3 regions of the Mesobacillus sp. AQ2 genome follow, and region 3 is predicted to be linked to each of the others. Evidence: riboswitches for the same ligand, from Rfam matches in the RefSeq annotation. Region 3 holds a riboswitch; each other region holds the start of a gene.
What was found. Region 3 has a riboswitch for cyclic di-AMP ahead of QNH36_RS20215 (TrkH family potassium uptake protein). Riboswitches for the same ligand answer to the same signal wherever they lie in the genome.
Positions count from the first base shown of each region.

Region 1: it holds a riboswitch for cyclic di-AMP, as region 3 does, so the genes downstream of both, QNH36_RS10900 (potassium channel family protein) here and QNH36_RS20215 (TrkH family potassium uptake protein) in region 3, are expected to answer to the same signal.
Region 2: it holds a riboswitch for cyclic di-AMP, as region 3 does, so the genes downstream of both, QNH36_RS02555 (TrkH family potassium uptake protein) here and QNH36_RS20215 (TrkH family potassium uptake protein) in region 3, are expected to answer to the same signal.

Region 1 covers NZ_CP126080.1:2,172,364-2,180,483, reverse strand. Annotated here, with positions in the region: gene QNH36_RS10925 (endonuclease I family protein) at 1-757, shown strand, start outside; gene QNH36_RS10920 (RNA polymerase sigma factor) at 1,562-2,140, shown strand; gene QNH36_RS10915 (DUF4030 domain-containing protein) at 2,130-3,242, shown strand; gene QNH36_RS10910 (3-ketoacyl-ACP reductase) at 3,427-4,143, shown strand; gene QNH36_RS10905 (TrkH family potassium uptake protein) at 4,265-5,587, opposite strand; gene QNH36_RS10900 (potassium channel family protein) at 5,588-6,244, opposite strand; cyclic di-AMP (ydaO/yuaA leader) riboswitch at 6,321-6,470, opposite strand; gene QNH36_RS10895 (GNAT family N-acetyltransferase) at 6,628-7,173, opposite strand; gene QNH36_RS10890 (PspC domain-containing protein) at 7,255-7,443, opposite strand; gene QNH36_RS10885 (hypothetical protein) at 7,485-7,649, opposite strand.
Region 2 covers NZ_CP126080.1:499,039-507,158, forward strand. Annotated here, with positions in the region: gene QNH36_RS02540 (ABC transporter substrate-binding protein) at 1-827, shown strand, start outside; gene QNH36_RS02545 (cupin domain-containing protein) at 970-1,755, shown strand; gene QNH36_RS02550 (hypothetical protein) at 2,614-2,769, opposite strand; cyclic di-AMP (ydaO/yuaA leader) riboswitch at 2,959-3,108, shown strand; gene QNH36_RS02555 (TrkH family potassium uptake protein) at 3,206-4,555, shown strand; gene QNH36_RS02560 (GNAT family N-acetyltransferase) at 4,600-5,046, opposite strand; gene QNH36_RS02565 (DUF1129 family protein) at 5,542-6,309, opposite strand; gene QNH36_RS02570 (PadR family transcriptional regulator) at 6,491-6,835, opposite strand; gene QNH36_RS02575 (c-type cytochrome) at 7,024-8,007, shown strand.
Region 3 covers NZ_CP126080.1:4,014,208-4,022,327, reverse strand. Annotated here, with positions in the region: gene QNH36_RS20230 (sulfite exporter TauE/SafE family protein) at 1-12, shown strand, start outside; gene QNH36_RS20225 (M6 family metalloprotease domain-containing protein) at 1,214-3,040, shown strand; gene QNH36_RS20220 (diacylglycerol/lipid kinase family protein) at 3,075-3,968, opposite strand; cyclic di-AMP (ydaO/yuaA leader) riboswitch at 4,249-4,390, shown strand; gene QNH36_RS20215 (TrkH family potassium uptake protein) at 4,571-5,911, shown strand; gene QNH36_RS20210 (potassium channel family protein) at 5,924-6,580, shown strand; gene QNH36_RS20205 (BMP family lipoprotein) at 6,743-7,723, shown strand; gene QNH36_RS20200 (methyl-accepting chemotaxis protein) at 7,747-8,120, shown strand, end outside.

The DNA of each region.
Region 1 (8,120 bases), 1.8 Mb from region 3:
GGATTTGGATTTGTCCGATCTTGCTCTTTTTTATAAGTTCCATACGATTATTTTCCAGTCCCACAAGAATGAACTCCCCTACTTCCTGGCCAAGGATTTATACTTATACACATGGGTTGACCTATATCCGGATGGAACCGCAAAAAGCATCTACTCCAGCCAGATGAAAGACCCTGAATCGCTGCTGATCGAGGATAACGAAACATTGCGGAAGAAATACGATGAATTCAGAAGACGTTCTCGGCAAATCCAGGTGAATGGCTTTGATTCAATCAAGGAACTGAAACTGTTTGAGGAACATTTTAAAATGAACACCGAGCATATCGTCCCCCAGTCCTGGTTTGCAGGTGCTGAGCCGATGAAGGGCGACCTTCATCACTTGTTTGTCTGTGAGCCAGATTGCAATATCACCAGGTCTAATTTCCCTTTTGCCGACTTTGATTTTTACAATCCCGAATCAGATGATGAAACGATCCAGAATAATTGTGGAATAAGCACAGGGTACGAGTTCGAGCCTGAACACGGGAAAGGAACATCCGCACGGGCAATGCTTTATTTTTTCCTCAGGTATCCAAAAAGAGTAAAGAACGAATTCAAGAAAAAGGTGAACATCCCGCTTCTAGTCCGCTGGAATGAGGAATTCCCTCCAACTCTCTATGAAAAGCACCGAAACCAGGCCATATTTTATATACAAGGTAACCGCAATCCGTTCATCGACTTTCCTGATCTGTCAAAGAAAATCGATTTTCCAATTTGATGATAAAAGGCTGAACCAATATGATTTTGGTTCAGCCTTACTTTGTGTGTAGTTCTTAAACGAAAATCTATCTTTGATCACCTCAAAGATCTTCCTCGTAGTCACAATTGTAGCCGAAAAGAGAATGACGATAGCAAAAAATATCTGAAAGATAAAAACCAGCAACCCATAAGGAAGCAAATTGGCTTTGACAAACCTGAATATATAATTAAACACTTTTAAATAGATAAAAAAGAAGATCACTAATATCACAAAAAAACACGATTTGCTTCCACATTGATGCTCCCCTACTTTTTCATATTATTTTAACAAAAAATAACAAATATAAGGTTACCTTAAACATCATTCCCGATAACTTGTTATGGATGAAAACCATTTAGAGGCATATGTTGCTCCATCTTCTTCCCGTGAATCCTCTTTCTGCTCTTTTTCGGGCATATGTTGCTCCATCTTCTTCCCGTAAATCCTCTCTCCGCTCTTTTTCGGGCACATGTTTCTCCATCTTCTTCCCGTAAATCCCTTCTTAGCTCCTTTTCGGGCACATGTTCCCCGCATCTTCTCCCTGTGAACCCTTTATCGTTTCTATTTCGGGCACATGTTTCTTCCATCTACCCAAAAACTACGGATTCTCCTCACTATTGTAATTGTCCACCCGCCTAAGTTAATTTTTGGTAAAGTTAATACATATTAGATACTGATTAATCATGACACAATCAAGTAAGTCAAAGAATTTTACGAAAAGTGAAACCAGAATGCCACCTTCAAACGACTTACTAGTGAAAATAAAATATGGAGGTTGCCCAGTTGAGTGAGGAACAGAAATTACTAAATCAAATCCGGGCGGGAAATGGGGAAGCGTTCAGCCACCTTGTGGAAAGTCTTCTTTCCTCTGCCTATAGGACGGCTTATCTTATCCTTGGTTCGCGGGAGCTGGCTGAGGATGCTGTCCAGATTGCCCTGGAGGATTGTTATCTAAGCATAATGCGGGATGTGGAGATCCGTCATTTTAAAGCATGGTTTTACCGGCTTGTTTATACTCGTTCGATTGATGTTTACCGAAAACAAAAAAGAAATCAGTTTACAGATATCGACGAGAATCCAGAGGCAATCACCAGATTAAGAACGGAGTCAGCTCAGGAAATGGCCGTTGAAAAGGAAACAAAACAGGAACTGCTCCTGCTGATCACTACCTTGAAAGATGAACAGCGGATCCCTCTGCTGCTGTTTTATTTTGAAAACTTTTCAGTTAAGGAAATCAGCCTGATTCTACACGAAAACACCAATACAGTGAAGACTAGGCTAGCACGCGGCAGGAAAAAGCTAGCAGAACTGATGAAAAAAGATCAACTTTTTCAAATGGAGGAGAAGTCATATGGGCTTTGATAAGAATGTATTGCAGACCCCTGTTTCGCTTGAAAAATTCTCAAAAGACTTACCAGGCCGATTCGCTGCTGGAGAATTTGAAGCTGCCCGGGCTGATCGAGTTGGACGCGAACTTGAAGGTTTTAATCAAGCTCTAAAAAATCAATGGACTTTTGGGAAAAAGGCTGGAGTCACTATAGCCGCAATCGCAGCTGGTTTTCTGCTTTTTGTCGGTTCGGGATTTGTTTCTCCGACAATGGCGAAGATGATTTCGAAGATTCCGCCGTTAAGTGCCATGTTTGATAATAATCCTCAGCAAGACCTGACAGAACAGCTGACACAAGCTTTGAAAAAAGAAGGATATCCTGTAAAGCTAGTGAACCAGTATGTTGGCGGCAAAAACGAAGGCATCATGGTGCATTTGGATACCTCTGAAAAGCAGGTCAAAGTAATGGAACCAGGAGTGAAAAAAATCGGACTTTCGATTGTCCAGGCCGAAGAATTCAAAGGGACAAGAATCGAAGACTACTTTATAAAAGTAAGGCAGTACCATGAACCATCTAGAAAGTGGAAACAAGAGCAAGCAGAAATCGAAAAAGAAAGTGAGGAAGTATTCGAAATCGTTCAGGCTGCCCTAAAACCATATAATTTTAATAATAATATTATGTTCGGTATTGATCGAGTTGAACTTGAAATCCCAAGCACGGAGAAGCAGGAAAAAGTCGATGAAATTAAAAAGGCTGTTGAAGATGCCCTCGCTGTAAAGGAAAAGGAATATATTGAGGTCAAAATGAGAAAATACAATGTAGCCAAACGGGAACAATATTCACGCTGGAGTAACGCGGTCTCGGGTATTAGCCATGAATTCATGACCTTTAAAAAATATAAGGTATCAGGCGTCGGACATAAAAGCGAAGATGGCTTAATGACCATTTTCATCACAATGACTATTAAGAGCACTGACGAAGGCGCAGCCGAACATGCCACCGACCTGTACACAATGGCAGAAGAATTCATCAAGTCTGATGAAATATGGCCAGAAGTCAAGGAAGATCCATATAGAATCGTCGTAAGGACAAAGGATAAGAAAGAATTCATTGAAGGACAGAAACGGTTTAAATAAGGAGGAGAGCATGAGCAAAGAGTTAATCCCTTTGCTCGTTTTTTTAGGGCTTTAACAGACCTTATCATAGAGATATAGAGCCAGGTCCAAACAAAATGTTTGGCTTGTATGCAATATTGAATCATAATGAATACTGCTTGTTTATTAGCAGCGTTTCGAGAAAAATTTGAGGAGGAATGATAGCATGATTTCACTAAAAGGAAAAACAGCTATTGTAACCGGGGCAGGCAGAGGGATTGGACGAGCAGTTGCGATTGCTTTGGCTAAAGAAGGAGTTAATCTAGGATTGATTGGCTTAACGATGTCCAATCTTGAAAAACTGACTGAAGAACTCGAGCAGTATGATGTTAATATTTCCGCTGCCTCAGCAGATGTATCTGATCTTGAAGCGGTACAGCATGCCGTGGAGCATATCAAATCAGACCTGGGTGCGATTGATATTCTAGTCAACAATGCAGGAATCGCAAAGTTTGGCGGCTTTATGGATTTATCCCCTGAAGAATGGGAAAAGATTGTCCGCGTAAACCTGATGGGAGTTTATAACGTTACAAGAGCGGTTCTGCCAGAAATGATCGAAAGAAAATCCGGAGACATTGTGAATATCTCCTCCACTGCTGGCCAAAAAGGAGCGCCAGTCACTAGTGCTTACTCTGCTTCTAAATTCGCAGTCCTCGGACTGACAGAATCACTGATGCTTGAAGTCAGGAAAAATAATGTGCGCGTAACGGCTTTGACACCAAGTACTGTGGCAACCGACCTCGCTGTCGAAAGCAATCTGATCAGCGGGAACCCTGAAAATGTCATGCAGCCAGAGGATTTAGCAGACCTTCTTGTTGCAGGATTGAAACTGCATCCAAGAGTTCTTGTGAAAACAGCTGGATTATGGTCAACCAATCCTTAAGTCTTGGAAGACCAGTAGCTATGACTAAAAACCACTGATGATAATAGAAATTAAAAAATCGCTTAACGTCATTGTTAAGCGATTTTCATTTATTTTCATTAAAGGTAATAGCGGAAATGCCTCACCCTGTGAGTACATCTTCCCTTGGATACTTAATTCGTGATTCAGTTGCATTTGCAAGAGAAAAAGCCATTGTCAATGGGCCTAGCTTCCCTGCAAACATAACAAATATAATCACTGCTTTCCCAATTGCGGTAAGTGACCCTGTTATTCCCATTGATAATCCTACAGTACCAAATGCCGATATAACTTCAAAAACAACTTGAATGAATGGAGCTTCTTCCGTAATATTCATAATAAAAATCCCCAAACAAATTAAAAAAAGTGCAATTGTCGAGATCGCCAATGAACGCAAAACAATCGTAAGGCTGATTGCCCTTTTTCCGAGCACGGTTTCTTCTTTTCCTTTAAGGAACGTAATGACCGAAAATAATATGACCAAAAACGTTGTTAGTTTTATGCCTCCCCCAGTAGATGCACTTCCTGCACCTATGAACATAAGGATTAAAAATAAGAAGATCGTATCTTCCTGTAAGGCCGATATATCCAGGGAGTTAAATCCCGCAGTTCGCGGTGTTACTGCCTGGAAATAAGAAGCCCACAATTTATCACCTAGTGAATTCAATCCTCCGAGTGTATTGGGGTTATGGTATTCCAGGATAAAAATAATGAACATTGCCACGAGGTTAATAATGAATGTACCGATGATCATCATCTTGGAGTGGAGGCTCAATTTACGGAAGCGCTTTTTCCTCCACATGTCAGCTAAAACCGTAAATCCGATTCCCCCAATGATAAATAGCAATGTAATCACAATATTGATGATTGGATCCCCCACGAATCCCATCAAACTGTCGGACCATAATGCAAAACCGGCATTGTTAAACGCTGAAATGGAATGAAAAAAACTATAATAAAGCCCTTTACCCCAACCAAATTGGGGCACCCAGCGGATAGCCAGCAGGAGCATGGCAATTGCTTCAATCGTTAAGGAAAAGATGAACAAATTCCTGACTAACAAGATAACCCCGCCGATAGATGTTTGATTTAATGCCTGCTGCACGACGATCCGCTGTTTGATTCCAATTTTCTTCCCTAACACCATATAGATAAGGATTGCAAAAGACATGATTCCCAGTCCTCCCAATTGAATCAGGGAGACAATCACTATTTCACCAAATAGAGTAAAGGCTGATTCTGTATCAACGACAGCCAGACCTGTAACTGTCATAGCTGATGTAGCTGTGAACAAAGCATTCAGCCAGGTAATTGAGTCCTCCGTTGCAAAAGGCAATTTCAACAAAATCGTGCCTATGAAGATAAACACAGCAAAGACCAAAACAAGTAGCTGAGAAGGATTCAGGTTAATGACGCGGTGTTTCACCTATACCCCCTCTTTCTCGAAACGGTTAATATCAGAGTTGCGGCCCATCACAATCAGTACATCTCCCATAGAAATGACCTCTTCTGCAGGAGGGGAAACAATGATTTCTTGCCCTCTTAGAATGCCTACAATATTGCATCCATATCTCGCCCTTATATCCAGGTCCGTTAATGACTTATTATGTATTTTTTTCGTAGCAACAATCTCAACCATACTATACTTTTCCGACAACTCAATGTAATCAATGATCTTATCAGAGAATATATGGTTCGCAATCCTTTTAGCCATATCACGCTCCGGATGGATCACCCGGTCTGCACCGACTTTTTCAAGAACTTTTGCATGATTATCATTATGTGCTTTGGCCCAGACCTTGGGTACACCCATTTCCTTTAAAATCAGGCATGTCAAAACACTTGATTCAATATTCCCTCCAAAAGAAACAAAAACATGATCAATATTTTTTATCCCGACTTGTTTAAGCCCTTCTTCATCAATACCGTTGAATTGTACGGCATGGGTAACATATTGAGAATACTGATCGACTTTATCCTGATCAATGTCAATTGCTAAAACCTCTGCACCTAATTCATAGAACTCTTTTACAAGGCTTCCTCCAAAACGGCCCAAGCCCAAAACAGCATATTGCTTTTTCACTGCTCCTACACATCCCTTCTATTTAAAAATAAAAAAGACCATTCTATACTAAAGAATGGCCAATGGCGTTCATCAACCCTTCTCTCTATAGCACCTGCGGAGTTAGCTGTCGGATTAGGGACTGAGAGTATCCCTTCCTAGCTTTAATATGCTAAGATTCACCCCAAGATAAACAATGTTTATCAGAAATTGGTTCCCCCGCTCAAAGATTCGGCAAAAAGGTCTATATGGGAATAATATAATAAGCTACGCCTTTCTTTTTCCTTTGTCAAACATTTCTTGGTCATAGTTTACGTTTACTGCTTTGAACAAAGTCTACCTTACGGAGTCTTGTGAGACACTGGAGGCTTACCTTAACCTAAAAAAAATCCCAACGAGGAAACTTATTTAAACTCCTCTTTTAACATAGCAAATAGAAAATGATCTCTCCATTGTCCTTTTACCTTCAAGTTTTTAATAAAATGACCTTCCTGCCGGAAACCTATTCTCCTTAAAAGATTGACTGAACCAGCATTTTCTGCATCACATACTGCATATATCCTATGGATATCCATAGTATTAAACCCTAAATATAATAATCCGTTAACAATTTCAATTCCGTATCCTTGTTTCCAGTAGTTTGAGTTAATAAAATATCCGATTTCCGCTGTTATAAAGTCTTGATCTCTTACCATAAACAAAGCATTACCGATGACTTTTTTAGTATTTTTTATTACAACCGCTAAAACATAGATTTGTCGGTTTTCTTCGTTTTGAAAAGCAATCTGCTTTTTAAGGCTATGTAATGTTTGTTCTCTGCTATTAGGACTCCAAGTTAAATATTTAACCACTTTTTTATCTGACTTAAATTCATGAATATCTTCATAATCCTCTTCACTAAGTTCCCTCAGGATAAGCCTGTTTGTTTCCATTGGTTGAATTTTAGCCATTCATATACGACCTCCACCCAGAAAATTCATAGAAGTACTCACCTTTAATTCTATAAAAGATGCCTCCATCACACACCTTGATTAATATAATGAAGGCGGACTATCAGCCATCGTATTAGCCAGAATTAAATAAAGCAGTACATTAGCGCCAGGCAATAAAATGAAAATTAGTCTTACTGAAAAAGAAGAAACTCCAAAATACTCAGCAATGCCCCCACAGACGCCACTTATCGACTTATCTTTTGAAGACTTTCTTAACTTTTTATTCATTTAAATCATCCTCTTATCGAAACTAAAATGAATACTGCTTTTTAGTCAGCTTTCTTTTGATTATCTCTTATTTCTAACAGGGTGAAATGAATATTATTGAGGGAAACCAAAATTATTCCTAACATAGCAAAGGTTACGATTTCCTTTGTGATGAAGGAAATAACACCAAGAATGAATAAATACAGCGTATATTGCCAATTCTTCATATTCAAACAACCACCCATCTAGGATTTATGAGTTACCCATTACTTAATGTCTCAACTTTTTAGTTGTTAATTTTACGCTTCTCACAAAAAGTGCGAAAAATAAAATCATGTAAATGATAAACATGATTGCAAAAAAGAGACTGAATAAACTTGGAATCACTGTTTTCATAACGTTCGCATCTTGCGTAAACACAAAAACTGATAAGCCGCTGATGGCCAGTAAATTTCCCACTGCCATTAGAAGAACCAATCCTCGTGAATGTTTGTAGTGCGACTCACGTAAGGTTTTTATTTTCTTATACAGATGCAGTGCAAAAATTATAAAAGCCAGAAAGAAGATCATCACCATTATGTACAGAGGAATCAATGAAGGAGTTAATTGGATGTTGAATATGTTTTCAGCAATTCCCCTTTCATCTAACCAAAATGCCAAGTTTGCTATAAATAGAACAATACAGATTACCAGGAAGT
Region 2 (8,120 bases), 1.3 Mb from region 3:
CGTATGATATTGCTGTCCCTTCCGAATATATGATTGAAAAAATGCGGGAAGAGGACCTGCTGATTCCGATTGATCATTCGAAGCTGCCGAATTTGAAAAATATCGACGAACGCTTCATGGATCTACCCTTCGATCCCGACAATAAGTACTCGATTCCTTATTTTTGGGGAACAGTTGGGATTGTGTATAATCCCGAATTGCTGGACGGAAAGGAATTTAAAAGCTGGAATGACCTCTGGGACCCTGAGCTAAAAAATGAAATCCTGTTAGTCGACGGAGCCCGCGAAGTAATGGGTATGGGCTTGAACAGCCTCGGCTATTCCTTGAACGATACAAACAAAACCCATCTCCGTGAGGCGAAAGAGAAGCTCGACACACTGACGCCGAACATCAAAGCCATCGTCGGTGATGAAATAAAGATCTTGTTAGCGAACGAAGAAGCACCGATCGGTCTCGTCTGGTCTGGTGACGCCGCCGACATCATGTCCGAAAATGAAAAACTGGACTATGTCGTTCCGGAAGAAGGTTCCAATCTCTGGTTCGATAATATGGTCATCCCGAAGACAGCCAAGAACGTTGACGGAGCGCACCAGTTCATCAACTTCATCCTGGATGCGGAAGTATCTGCGCTCAATACTGAGTGGGTGAGCTACTCGACGCCGAACAAAGCAGCACTTGAGTTTATGCCAGAAGAGATGGTGACGGATGAAAGATTCTATCCATCGGCAGAGCTGACAGAGAAGCTTGAGGTCTATGAAAATCTCGGCCAGGCAAACCTTGCTTTTTACAATGAGTTGTTTTTAGAGTTCAAGATGCATAGGAAATAACGAGGAGCCCTGACTTTTTGTCGGGGCTTTTTTCGAGGGCCAGAAATACATGCAGTTTTTAGGCAGTCCTTTTTTCTGCTAAGTACATTCCTGTCACAAGTGCATAGGATATTCTGAGAAATTGTGAAGGGATTGAGCAAAAATGTACTATGGATATTCAAATCCTTACCCTTATTATGTCAATGGGCCGATGTACTACAATAATGGAAGACAATGCGTAAACTGGGACCAGGCGAATGGTTATCATTCTTTCCACTATCCTTACAGGGAACTTGTTTTAAAGGATTATGGTCCAAACCCGTATGTGGTGAATATCAATGAAGCATCGATTCAAAACCAGAATTATCGGACAGCCTTGTGGACAGGGAAACATCTGCAGGTCACCTTGATGAGCATCGAGGTTGGCGACGATATCGGTTTGGAAATCCATCCGAAGGTCGATCAATTTTTGCGGATTGAGAAAGGCCAGGGAGTTGTCCAAATGGGCAAAAGCAGAGATAACCTGACCTTCCAAACCAATGTCGCCGATGATTCCGCCATCATGATTCCCGCAGGAACATGGCATAACGTGACCAACACAGGCAATACTCCACTCAAGTTATACTCCATTTATGCTCCGCCAAACCATCCATTTGGTACAGTGCATGTGACCCATGCAGATGCAATGGAAAGACCAGTAGCGAGCAATGGAGTTCCAGAGGTTTTTGGAAAGACCCCGGACGAATGGGTAAAACACACCGAGTTTTTAGTGCAAGAAGGACTGGAGGACGTGAAAAGAGGAATCAACGCTACACACATCCTGCAGGAATTCATTCTAATGGGTGTGCTTGTCGGAAAAGGATACACACCAGAAAAAGCATATGAGACAGTAGAAGAATGGGAACGCACAGGAAAGTCCCAACTTCTTCAGCAGAGCAAGAATATGTAGGTTTGGATGGGACACGAGACGTTCTCGTGTCCCTTAATATTTTACGTGACTTGATCTCCCGATTAAGGATTCAGACAAGTTTGCGGTGTTTTGAGGAAATGTTGTCAGAATAAGCCCGTGATTTAGACAGGTTTGAGGGTGGAAGGGGAAAAGCTGTCAAGAAAAGCGCGTGATTTAGACAGGTTTGAGGGTGGAAGGGGAAAAGCTGTCAAAAAACTCCCGTGATTTAGACAGGTTTGATGCTGAAGGCGGAAAAGCTGTCAAAATAAGCCCGTGATTTAGACAGGTTTGAGGGTGGAGGAGGAAAAGCTGTCAAAAAAAGCGCGTGATTTAGACAGGTTTGGGGTGCTAAGGGGAAAAGCTGTCAAAAAACGCCCGTGATTTAGACAGGTTTGATGCTGAAGGCGGAAAAGCTGTCAAGAAAAGCTCGTGATTTAGACAGGTTTGATGGTGAAAGGGGAAAAGCTGTCAAGAAAAGCGCGTGATTTAGACAGGTTTGGGGTGCTAAGAGGAAAAGCTGTCAAAAAAAGCGCGTGATTTAGACAGGTTTGGGGTGCTAAGAGGAAAAGCTGTCAAAAAAAGCTCTGGATTTAGACAGGTTTGATGCTGAAGGCGGAAAAGCTGTCAAAAAAAGCGCGTGATTTAGACAGGTTTGAAGGTGGAAGGGTAAAAGCTGTCAAAAAAAGCTCTGGATTTAGACAGGTTTGGGGTGCTAAGAGTAATAGCTGTCAAAAATAGTCCTGGGATTAATCAGGGCTAAGGGTATTAAGAAAGAAGCTAGAAAAAGTGGAGCAATGAGAAGTACAAAAATGGACAAAACGATTATGAACATAGAAAAAACCACTCTAAAGTGGTTTTTTAATCCCGCATGGCTCCTGCTTCCCGGGAGGTCATCGCTCCCTGGCCTGCCTGTACATCTTTTTGGATTTGCTGTTTTACTTGCTGTGCATCTGTGCCTGCAAATCCGGCAGTTGCAGCATTGCCGCTTTTTGCTTTTTGTTGATTCTGTTGCATATTATGGATTCCTCCTCAGTTATCGTTTTATCAGCATTAGTATTTACTAAAGTAGTATCAATATGTGCTCGTATCTTGCCTAAGTTAGACGGAAGAACTGTCCTATCGCCTCCAATCTGGGCTAAACTGTAAAATGGGCATTGACACCAAAATGATATAGGAGTAATTTATATGTATTCATTTTAATAACAAACCTTTTTGCTGAATCCTATGAGCGGGGGAACCATTTTTGGATAAATTGATTTTATCTTGGGGTGAATTTTAGCGTGTGCAGCTAAAAGGGGATGCTCTCAATCCCTAATCCGACAGCTAACTCCGTAAGCGCGGTTGGGAGAAGGGTCTTATGGCCATTCTTTATTTGGGATGGTTTTTTTGTGGTTTTTTAAGGGATGGGGATTCTATCCCGTATAAGTTGAAAAGTAAAGAAGGGGTATCTTTGGTCAATATTTTGAGAAGGAATCGCTTAAAGCCGGCTCAGATCATTGTTTTGTTTTATGTTTTCGCTGTTTTGATCTCGGCTGCGTTACTTAGCTTGCCAATCGCGTTGAAGCCGGGGGTGAGCTGGACATTCATTGATGTCTTGTTTACAGCAGTGAGTGCGGTGAGTGTAACCGGTCTTGCTGTCGTGTCTACGCCGGATACCTTCAGCACAACCGGCATTTTTATCCTAATGTTCATCCTCCAGTTTGGTGGAATCGGAATCATGACGCTCGGTACATTTTTTTGGCTGGTGCTGCGAAAAAAAATCGGCCTTAAAGACCGGCAGTTAATCATGACGGACCAGAACCAATCCCAAATGTCGGGCCTGGTCAAACTGATGAGGCAGATTTTGATTATCATCCTGTTGATTGAAGCACTGGGAGCGTTGATTTTAGGGACTTATTTTCTAGGGTATTTTCCGACATGGGAGGAAGCGTATCTTCAGGGAGCGTTTGCGGCTGTCAGTGCAACGACCAATGCGGGATTTGATATTACGGGAAGCTCGATGATTCCGTTTGCGAATGATTACTTTGTGCAGACTGTGAACATTATTCTGCTGACCCTGGGTGCGATTGGATTCCCTGTCTTGGTCGAATTGAAGGAATTTTTCCTGAATCGCAAAAAACACAATCGAACCCATTTTTCTTTGTATACCAAGGTGACTTCCTTGACCTTTTTTGCACTGATGTTCTTCGGTGCATTCGCCATCTTGCTGTTTGAGTATAATCACTTTTTTAAAGATTATAATTGGCATGAATCCTTCTTCTTTGCCTGGTTTCAATCGTCATCCACCAGGAATGGCGGCCTTGCTACGATGAATGTCAGTGATTTTTCTGACCCGACATTGCTGCTTCTTTGCTTCTTAATGTTCATCGGGGCTTCGCCAAGCTCGGTGGGCGGGGGAATACGGACGACGACTTTCGCTGTAATATTATTGGTCATTATCAACTTTGCAAAAGGGCATAACTCGATCAAGGTATTTGGCCGTGAATTGCATGAAGAAGATATCCGGAAATCAGTGGTCGTAAGCTTTTTGGCGATCATCCTCTGTTTTGCTGCGGTGGTCATTTTGAATGCAACAGAGAAGTTCTCGATGATGGAAATCATGTTCGAGGTCAGTTCTGCTTTCGGAACAACTGGCTTGTCAATGGGGATAACACCTGATCTGAGTTACGCAGGGAAGGTCGTCATCATTGCCATGATGTTTATCGGAAGAATCGGGATCCTGTCCTTCATTTTCTTGTTTAACCGTGGAAAAGCAGAGCCTAAATGCCATTATCCGAAAGAAAGATTGATTGTGGGGTAAAAGTAAAAAAACGCTGTTGAGCCTCAACAGCGTTTTTTTTGATATTATAAAGAAATCTTCATGAATTTGCTGACATCCTTAAATCCCATTTTCTCATATAACTTTATTGCTTTTTCATTGTGTGAATAGACGTTCAGCCTTACATCGCTATATCCGTTTTTACGAAACTCCTTAAACGCTTCTTCCATCAATAATTTGGAATAGCCTTTGCCTCTGTAGGGCGCTTTTACATATAAATCATTGATCCAGCCGATTTCATCCCCCGTTAAGTAATCGAATGCTTTATCAATTTGAACCCAGCCAATAAGTGTGTCGGCATCCATCAAGCAAACAAAATAAGCATTATATTTCGCAGAATGCTCATATGCTTCAATCATTTTTTGCTGATTATCTTCTGAATCGTGATTTGTTGCTTCTTTACGGTTGACTCCAGCATATTCATAGATTTCGTGCAGCTCCATTTCGTCAGCGATTTTAAAGCTCAGCGCCATGCGTTCACCCTCTCAAAATGACTATAGATTTTAGCCTTATTATATACGACAATTGTTCACGAAGTCCTTCTTGGTGAAACCCTGCTAATTGGTTAATGCCATCATTATCTGCAGTTTGACCATGAAAAGGGTGCTCAAGACTGTATTTTTAAAAAATGTCGTTCTATTTCAGTATAGAATCTGTTTACATCCTTGTTTGAAAGGCATTAGCGTTCCTATTTGGACCTGCTTGCCATGTTTTTGGCGAAAAAATAATTTTATTGGCGATGTTCACAACTTTTTTGGCGACTTGGAAATTTTCTTTGATTTTTACCAGTTCGGCTGTGCATAGGTGCATCCAATTTTTCTTGGAACAACCAGCATATTAAAGTCAGCCTCGGCGGTGCAATAACCGTTGAGTGCAGGATTTTTGTTGACAATGAATTGATTTATCCTGAGCATGAGATCCACTAAAATACAGAAAGGAGCTTAACTTAGTTGAGCTCCTTTGAAATATTAAATTTTCTTTTGCTCTTTTTTTCTCTGGTAAAAATAGATGGCGATTAACACAGCTGATGCAAGTAAAAATGTAAGGATAATAATCGTGATGTACAGGGAATCATTGTTTGTTTCATCCGGGATGAATCGGGTGGCAATTGAACCAATGGATATAAATAAAGGAATCAGGACAGTGAACCAGGTTTTGGTGTAAAGAGCTGCACCAATGAAAATCACAGCACAGAGGACGATGATCCAGTTGTTTTGCGCTGGGGTTGCAATAAAGGTGGGTTCGAAATCCTGTGCTTTGTACCAGAGCAGGAATACCACGATTAAACTGGTTGTCGCTATAGAGATACCGAAAAAAATAACATAGCCCCATTTAGAATGAAAGAATTTTGGCAGCACCTTGAATAAGAATAAACCGTAGGTCAGGATGCCTATGCCGCTAATGATAATTGCAAACCAGATGGTGCCTTGAGAAACGGAAAACGTCCCTTCGATTGCCGGCCCAATGCTTAAATAGGCTGTGATCATCAGGATCATCAATGGAACAAGGCCGGCCAACTGACCATAATCGGTCTTCATTGATTCGCCGATGCTCTTCATATAATTCTTCGGACTGTCTCCGATGATATGGCTGACATCCTTGCCGGCAGCTTCTGCCTCCATTAAATGCACTTCAAGTTCTTCGGTGATTTCATTGATTTCCTGGTCGTTTTTCCCCTTTGAGATCAAATACATCCGCAGTTCCACTAAAAATTGTTCCGCTTTTTTCGAGACCATCCCATCGTTTCCCCCTTTTGTTTAGGCTCTTTTCTCAAACTTTTTTGCTATTGGCTACACCATAGAAGTGAATGAACTATGCTTCTTCTTTAAGTAGATTCTTGCTATGAGAAAAGAGCATACCAACTTAATACCGACCTACAAAATAGCTTTGTATTACGTTAAAATTGGCTTTAGGATTTTAACAACTATCATTACGAAAATAGCCTTTATTCAATACATTGTTCACCGAGGCGCTCAGCTGCGTCCACCGGATGATGAATTGCTCCAATTCCTGCTCACCTTTTTCGGTCAATGTGTAATATTTACGTTTCGGCCCAGCAGTGGATTTCCTTAGCGTTGTGCTCACCAGGCCTTCTTTTTGCATCCTCAGCAGCAGGGGATAGATCGTCCCTTCGCTAAAAGAATGGAAGCCATAGGACTCTAGCTTGGCGGCCAATTCATACCCATAGATTTCGCCCTCTTTGATGATGGATAAAAGGCATCCATCCAGGATCCCTTTGAGCATTTGTGTCGTATCAGCCATATAGAAGGCTCCTTTCAGTAGCTTGTATTGCAAGGTATTTGATGCGAAGAGTGGTACCTTGTATTACAAGATATACATATACTCTACATTACGGTATCTTGCAATGCAAGGGTTAAAAACTTCTCGGCGAATAATTTCGATAAAAAATTAAGAAGCTATTATATGAAATTATTTTAGGAGTTGAAAAAATGCGGAAGAAGCCAATTTGGGTAGTTTTTTTGATGTTGGCGCTTGTGTTTTCATTTGCAGCCTGCAGCAATGATAATGCCCATAAAGATCCTGAAGAGAGTCAAAGCAAGAATACGGAAGGAAAGACGAATGAGCAGGCCGCTGACAGTAAAAAGGGCGGGGGAGAAAATGAAGGCGGGGATGCGGCTTATAATCCGCCGTCAATGGACGATCTCGATCCGAAAAATCCCATGACCGAATACATTACATATGGGCAAAAAGTATTCCATGAAACGGATACTGTTCTGGATGGATATGTCGGGAACCAGTTGTCCTGTTCCAGCTGCCATGCCGATGCAGGGCTTGCGAAGTCTGCTTCGATGGTGGGGGTGACCACTCAATTTCCTCAATACCGGCCGAGGGAAGGTGTTGTTTATACGCTTGAAGACCGAGTAAATGGCTGTATGGTCCGAAGCATGAATGGAAAAAAGCTGCCTAATGACAGCAAAGAGATGCGGTCGATGATTTCCTATCTGACTTATATCTCAGAGGGGATTGAAGTTGGCACTGAGCTCCCGTGGAGAATGCAGAACACGATGAAAGAAATCCCGCTGCCGAAAGTCGAGGATGGCGAGAGACTGTATACCGAAAAAGGCTGTGTCGCCTGCCACGGTGAAAATGGCGAAGGGAAAGGTGCGACAATTGGACCGTCCCTATGGGGAGAAAACTCCTTCAACGATGGGGCAGGAATGGGAAGATTGTCAAAAATAGCAGGGTATATCCAGAATAATATGCCGCCGAATGGCGGAACCTTAACGGATCAGGAAGCAGCAAATCTTGCAGCTTTTATCCTTTCCCAGGATCGTCCGGTCTGGGAAGGCCATGATAAAGATTGGCCAAATGGCGGCAGACCGACAGATATCATTACCAAAGACCGCCGCGAAAAGATTCGTGCAGGAACCTTCGACTGGTCTGAGATTGATAATGTCATCCAGCCAGATTAGTCTGAAAAGAAGCAGCCAGGAGCAAAATCAATCCTGGCTGCTTTTTTATTAGGACGGTCAGAAAGAGCTCCAAAACCTATGTCTCTATTTGCCAATTTGTGGTATTGTTGAAG
Region 3 (8,120 bases):
GATATTCTTTAGAATTCATGTATGGAAAAGACTTCGCCCCCGGCGAAGTCTTTTTGTTGTGTGTTTGGATGGTTATTTTGACAGGTCTCAAGAGTGGAGGCTCGAAGCTGTCAAGAAACCTTCGTTATTTTGACAGGTTTTGAGAGGGGAAGCTCAAAGTTGTCAAGAAACCTTCGTTATTTTGACAGGTTTTGAGAGGGGAAGCTAGAAGTTGTCAAGAAAGCGTGTTAATTTTGACAGGTTTCAAGAGTGGGGGCTCGAAGTTGTCAAGAAAGCGTGTTTATTCTGACAGGTTTCACGAGGGGAGGCTCGAAGCTGTCAAGAAACCATCGTTATTTTGACAGGTTTTAAGAGGGGAAGCTAGAAGTTGTCAAGAAAGCGTGTTAATTTTGACAGGTTTCAAGAGTGGGGACTCGAAGTTGTCAAGAAAGCGTGTTTATTCTGACAGGTTTCACGTGGAGAGACTCTAAGTTGTCAAGAAACCATCGTTATTTTGACAGGTTTTAAGAGTGGAGGCTCGAAGCTGTCAAGAACCCTTCGTTATTTTGACAGGTTTTAAGAGTGGAGGCTCGAAGCTGTCAAGAACCCTTCGTTATTTTGACAGGTTTTAAGTGGGGAGGCTCGAAGCTGTCAAGAACCCATCGTTATTTTGACAGGTTTTGAGAGGGGAAGCTCAAAGTTGTCAAGAAAGCGTGTTAATTTTGACAGGTTTCACGTGGGGAGGCTCGAAGTTGTCAAGAAATCGTGTTTATTCTGACAGGTTTCAAGAGTGGAGGCTCGAAGCTGTCAAGAAACCATCGTTATTTTGACAGTTTTTAAGAGGGGAAGCTAGAAGTTGTCAAGAAAGCGTGTTAATCTTGACAGGTTTCAAGAGTGGGGGCTCGAAGTTGTCAAGAAACCATTGTTACTTTGACAGGTTTTAAGAGGGAAGGCACAAAGCTGTCAAGAACCCTGTTGTAATTTGATAGCTTTCGGAGAGAAAAGAAAAGAGTCATAATAGAAAAACGATAAGAAGCTCTCTTAGCCAGATTTTTTCTGAATATTATTAATGGATTATTATGGAAGAATAATAATGACTTATATGGTGGATCTGGAAATTAAGCCTTTCGGCACATCGGAAAACCTATCAAATAAGCCGTTATCCCTATTTAGAATATACTGAATATTTTATATTATTTAGGAAATAGAAACATTCTGATAGGGAGTGAGTGAATTGTTAAAGGTCCTTTCAACTTCGGCGTTATCCCTTGCTTTGGCAGGAAGCGCAGTTTTTGCGGGAGTCAGTGCAAATGATTCCGCGGTTAAGCCGCAAAGTAAATATGAACTAAGTCTTGCTCACCATGTAGGTGCAGCTCCTGAGCTTGTTGATAGAGCTAAGGAATTAGGGATTGATATTTCCAAGGTTGATCCTGCAGAGAAAATTGCCCAGACTGGAGCAAAGTTCCAGCAGCCTGGTGACAATCATGTTGCATATAAGGAAGCAACTGGTGATATCCCGGTACTGGTTATTTTGGCTAAGTACAAAGATGGAGATGAGCCGGTTGGCGATATGAAGGGTCAAGTCCCAGCTCATTACTATGAAGATTTAATTTTTGGAAGCGAATATAATCCTTATGAGCTGCCGCAATTCCAAAAGTATGATGGCCCAGATGTTCCAAAAGACCGTACGATGCAAAATGCTTACAAGGAATCAAGTTACGGAAAAACCAACCTTATCCGCAAAGAGAACACTGAATTTGTATGGGTTGAGCTGCCAAGGGGAGCTTCTTACTATCTTGACCAGGAAGGCACATACGCTGAAGGCGGAGTGTACAAGCTTGGAAACGTAAACGGTGACGCTCATACTGGCGAATTCATTCGTGACCTGTTAAAAGCAGCAGATGATCAAGTGGATTTCTCTAAATACGCTAATGAAGATGGCGAAGTTCCAAATGTATTCGTCGTCCATGAAGGTACTGGCGCTGAATACAGCCGTGACCCGGCGCAATTCTGGTCTCATAAGTGGAGCTTGCTAAGTGCATTGTACTATGGAAAGTATTATGAAACTGGCAAGACTGCACCTCAGTACGAAGGAATCAGCCAGGGAGCATGGATTGACAGAACAGTCAAAGAAGACATGACCTACGATGGAGTAGTCGTTAACAACTACAACATCCAGCCAGGTATCGGCGGTAACGTAGCTGGTTTCGATGCTGCGACTAACACGTATAAAGAAGAATCGAAAACAGGACCATTCCCAGTACAAACTGGTGTTTATGCTCACGAATTTGGACATGCTTTAGGATTGCCTGATTTCTACGACACACTTTACTCATCAGAAGGTGTAGGAAACTATTCCATGATGGCAGGCGGCTCATGGATGCGCTATCCGAATAAAGCTGAGTACGGCGGCAACTCACCAACACACTTCGATCCATTCTCAAAGGTTTTCCTAGGATGGGCAAATCCAATCGAAGTCAAGCCAGGTGAAGTAAGAGAAATAACATTGCCTGCAGCAAACAAAGCTAAGGCAGACAACGGAATCGTGAAAATGGAAGTTCCGGGTTCAAATGGCACTGAATACTTCCTGTTTGAAAACATGCAACAGGATGGTTTTAACAAAGGTATGATCCGTCAGGGTGAAAACGCCCATGGTCTAGTTGCATGGCATGTGGATGAAAATGTCATTAACTTATACCAGACAGCTGGGTTCCGTCCGAATAATGTTGAAAACTGGATGAACAAGCGCTTCCAGTACAACCAGTCACAGACGGCAAGCAATGGCGATGTGGTAACGCACTATGGATTATCCGTCCTTCAGGCAGATGGTTTGTATAACCTTGAGAAGAACATGAATCGCGGCGATGCTGGTGACTTCTTCAAGACTGGCAGCAAGATCACTCCTGTTTCTGGAAATGTACACTCTGGTTCTTACTACTTCTGGAAAGGCTTAAGTGATACACCTGCTGATTCTGGAATCCACGTGACGAACATCAAGGAAAACAAAGATGGATCAATCACGGCTAAATTTTTCTATAACTTTAATTCAAGCGTGAAATAAGGCTGAAAAAACCTGAGCAAGGAGTGATCCCTGCTCAGGTTTTTTTAATGACCGGTACAAAAATATTCAGATGTCCTGGAAGAACTTTTGCACTGAATGGAAGCGGCTCGCCTTCTTCTCCGTCGATGTTGACCACATGAGGTTTGTTGGAGGATACATTCAGATAGGAGGTGCGTATATATTCGACCTCCTTGCTTTCTTCCAATTCTCCTCTCAAAAGTGAAGGGATTAGGGTTGCAATTTTTGGGATGGATAACTTTTTTATGATAAAAGTGTGGAATTTACCATCATTCACGTCTGCCTCAGGGGCAAGTGCCTCAAATCCGCCAACAGAATTTGTGAGGGCAGTAAGCAAAAGGAAAGTCTCGCCTTCCCATTTCCCTCCTTCGTGTTCAACACTAATTTTAATAGCTTCGCCATTCAGGAAGGATTTTGTACCTTCCATAAAATAAGCCAGTGGGCCAAGTTTGGTTTTTTGCTCGGCGCTTACGTTGTAAGATGCTTCTGCGATCGCCCCAACTGCAAGAACATTGGCAAAATAAGACTCATTGACCTTTCCGACATCAACAGGACGAAGATATTGCTCTTCTAAAATAGAGATGGCCTCATAAGGTTCCAGCGGAATATTGAGTGCCCTGGCAAAATCATTGACTGTCCCAAGCGGTATTATGCCGAGAGCGGGCCGGTGTGCCTGTTCGGCCAGTCCATTGATGGCCTCATTGATGGTTCCGTCACCGCCCATAGCGATGACCGCATCATATAAAGCAACGCATGCTTCGGTGGCAAATGCAGCGGCATCTCCCTCTTTTTCCGTTCTTCTGATCTCTATGTCCTCATAATTGTTTCGCAATGTTTCTTCAATTTTTTCTGCATAATCATTCGCTTTTTCTTTACCTGAAGAAGGATTCACTATAACCATCGCTTTCATCCGCAACAACCTCCAAACTGTTTTGACTTATTATTTACCTTTAATTCCCCGGCTATAAACCGCGTACAGGTGTGGAGAAAGGTGTTAATGAGTTAACAGAAGTGTAAAACAAAGAAAAACAGCGATTCAGTGAGAAAGTCCTTGATTTCATGTCATTATTGGGAAGAAATGAATAAAATAAGTCATTTTTGCGTTCCTTTTCATGTTTACAACCGAAATCCGGAGGAGTATGATTACAACAGTTTCAGATTTCTGGAACAAAAAACTGAATGAGTTTCATATTTCTAAATCGCTGAATCCGGCAGGAGCGGGGGAACCAATATTGTGGATGCGTCCACTTGGGGTGAAGCCTTTTCAAAAGGCAGGGCTATTCTGAGTCCTAATCCGACAGCTAACTTCGCAAGCGTTACAGAAGAGGAAGATGAAGCTTGTGTGACGACTATTCAAAAGTCCACAAGGCTGAAATCTTTTAGCCTCCGGGGGCTTTTTTGTTTTGCGTGATTTTAGATATGCCGGCTATATCTTGAACCAGTTAAACATAACTCCCTGCCAGGAAATATTAGACGCGTAATTCCTCATACTAAGGAAAGAAGGAAAACACCATGCGTAGGAGATTGTTTATTGAGCTGGACCCTCCAAAGATACTCGTCTTAGGTTTTGGGACGATTATCCTGCTGGGGGCATTGCTGCTGTCACTGCCCTCTGCTACAACTGATGGTAAGGGGCTTCCGCTGCTTGATGCATTTTTCACTGCAACATCGGCTACATGTGTGACAGGGCTGGTTGTCGTGGATACCGGTGACACCTTTACTGCCTTTGGAGAAGTGGTCATCCTGTCGATGATCCAGGTCGGCGGTTTAGGATTTATGAGCTTTGCTACATTGCTCGCATTCATCTTGGGGAAAAGAATCTCATTAAAAGAAAGATTGATCATCCAGGAGTCTTTCAACAACGAGAACGTTGAAGGAGTCGTAAGGCTTGTAAAAAGAATCCTGATTTTCACAGCAACTGCCGAGATTGTCGGCGGAATCCTGTTATCATTCAGGTTTTCGCAGGATATGGCTGCGGGAAAAGCTATTTATTTCGGCTTCTTCCACGCAGTGTCAAACTTTAATAATGCCGGATTTGACTTGATGGGAGGTTTCAGGGGCCTTACTGCCTATGCTGAAGACCCGATCGTCAATCTTACGGTGACGTCACTGATCAGCCTGGGAGGCATCGGGTTCATTGTAATGAATGAACTATTCGAGTATCGAAGCACTCGCCGCTTGTCCCTGCATTCGAAAATGGCACTATCTGTTTCAAGTATTCTGGTAGTTGGCGGGGCTCTCCTGATTTTTATCCTGGAGTATAATAACCCTGCTACCCTGAAGCCTTTATCAGCGGCTGGTAAAATTTTCGGGGCATTTTATCAGGCTGTCACTCCAAGGACTGCGGGTTCAAATACCTTAAGCATTCCTGATTTAAAACAATCAACCTTGTTTTTGATCATCTTCCTGATGTTTATTGGCGCTTCTCCCGGATCAACAGGAGGGGGGATCAAGACTACCACATTTGCCGTCTTGATCGGTGCTGTCAAATCGCAAATCCGCGGCAGGGAAGATGTGACCTTCTTTGGAAGGAGGATGGATTTCTCCATCGTTTCCAAGTCTTTGACGGTTACACTTATTGCTATTTTCTTAGTGATATCCATGACGATGGTGTTAACTATCACAGAACCGGGAAAAGATTTTCTTATGATTTTTTTTGAAGTGGTGTCAGCCTTTTCGACTGTAGGACTTTCAATGGGCTTGACCCCTGAGCTGTCCTCATTCGGGAAAATTTTAATACTTATTACGATGTTTGCGGGCCGGGTTGGTCCATTGACACTTGCTTATGCAGTGGCAAAAAAAAGAAAAGAGGATCACTATCGATATCCAGCTGGAAAAGTGATGATTGGGTAGGAGGAGTATATTATGGCAAAGCAATACGCAGTAATCGGGATGGGGCGTTTTGGGTCCAGTGTAGCGACAACACTGTATTATGAAGGAAATGAAGTGCTGGCGATTGATAAGAGCGAGCAGCATATTGAGGAATATAAAGAGTTTGTTACACATGCGGTAATCGGAGACTCAACTGATGAGCAAACCTTGAAGGCTGTGGGGATCAGGAACTTCGAGACGGTCATCGTGGCAATTGGCGATGATATCCAGGCAAGTATCCTTACCGTTCTGATTTTAAAAGAAATGGGCGTTTCCAATGTCGTGGCCAAAGCGCTCAACAAACACCATGCACAAGTATTATTCAAGGTTGGCGCTGACAAAGTCATCTTCCCTGAACGGGACATGGGGGAACGTGTTGCCCATCAACTGATGGCGTCCCCGAATGTATTGAATTTCATCGAGCTTTCAGATGATTACAGTATTGAGGAAATCAAGCTGCCAATGAGCATGGCAGGCAAAAACCTGATTGAAATCAATCTCCGTGCAAAATACAATATTACCGTAATCGGCGTCAAAACAGCAAATAAGGTCGATATTTCTCCAGATCCTGAAAAGACACTTCGAGCAGAAGATATTCTGATCGTCCTGGGAGAAAATGGCGACTTGCATAAATTCGCGAAAATTAAATAATGACAGTATGAGGCAGGCTGGGAAGAAGACAGCCTGCTTTTTTATTCGTTCACTATTTTGAAAATTTACAAAAAATAGACTTTCTGTTCTGGCATTAATAAAAATAGACGGTGGCCGATGAAATAAATATAAATTTACTTGAAAAGGGAGCAGGACATCAAGATGAAACGAATTATGTATATATTTTTTATCGCAGTTTTACTCGCAGGGGGACTTGCTGGCTGCGCCAACACAGAGTTGAAGGCGAAGGAAAGGGTTAAAATTGGCATCATGTTGTCTGACGTCGGACTTGGCGATCAATCTTTTAGTGATGCAGCGTTTGCCGGACTGACAAAAGCAAGGGATGAATTGGATATTCTTTTTGATTATCGTGAGCTGCAGGAAGCAGGCAGCTATGAAAAGGGGTTTACTGAGCTGGTGGAAGACGGAAATGATCTTGTCATCGGGCTTGGTTTCATGGTTCTTGAGGATTTGGAAAAAGTCGCAAAGAAATATCCGGAACAACAGTTTATACTGGTGGATTCGGTATCAGAAATGGAGAATATCACATCGATTACTTTTAAAGAAGAACAGGGCAGCTTCCTGGCCGGTGCGGTTGCCGGGATGACCACCAAATCAAAGGTCGTCGGATTTGTGGGCGGTGCGGATGTGCCGCTGATCCGCAAATTCAAATCGGGATTTGAGCAGGGTGTGAAAGCAGTCAAGCCGGATGCTGAGATAAAGGTCGCTTACTCTGAGGATTTTGGCAATGCTGACCTTGGAGGAAAGATTGCTGCAGGAATGATCGATGAAGGTGCTGATGTTCTTTATGCTGCCGCTGGTTTTACCGGAGTAGGTGTATTGAAGGAAGCGCAAGCCAGGAAAAAGTTTGCGATTGGTGTAGATAGCGACCAATACTTTTTTGCCGAAAAGGCCATTATTACTTCCATGCTGAAGAATGTGGATATCGCACTATATGAAGCAGTTAAGGAGTTCCAATCCGAGAAGAAGCTTAAATCAAGGCAAATCGAACTGGGCATTAATGAAAAAGGTGTCGGGCTTGCACCAATCCGGGTCATCAAGCTGAGTCCAGAGCAGGAAAAAACCTTGAAAGACTTGGAAGAGAAATTATCAACAAATGAAGTTTCAATTCAGCTAGATTAACAGCTGCAACTGGGGGAACAGACATGACAATAAAAAAGAAATTACTATTGAATTTATTGCTCGCCATTGGCTTATCGATTGTGATGATTTCTTTTATCATTTACAGAATGCTGATGGTCCAGGCATCTAATCAAGATTATGTACAGGTACTGCTGACCGTTCAGAACCTGGAGGCTGAAACATCGGCAACCAAACAATCGCTAAGCAATTTTTCCTTCAGTCCGACCGAAGGGAACAGGCAGGATGCATTAGCGAAAATGGAGAAGACCTCTAAAATTTTTGCTCAGGCAGAAGGATTGATTCAGCAGGAAAACAGCAAGAAAGTGTTGGACAAAGCTTTTGAAAAGTTTAATGCACTCAAATCCGAAGCTGAGAAGGCACTTGATGATAAAATCAG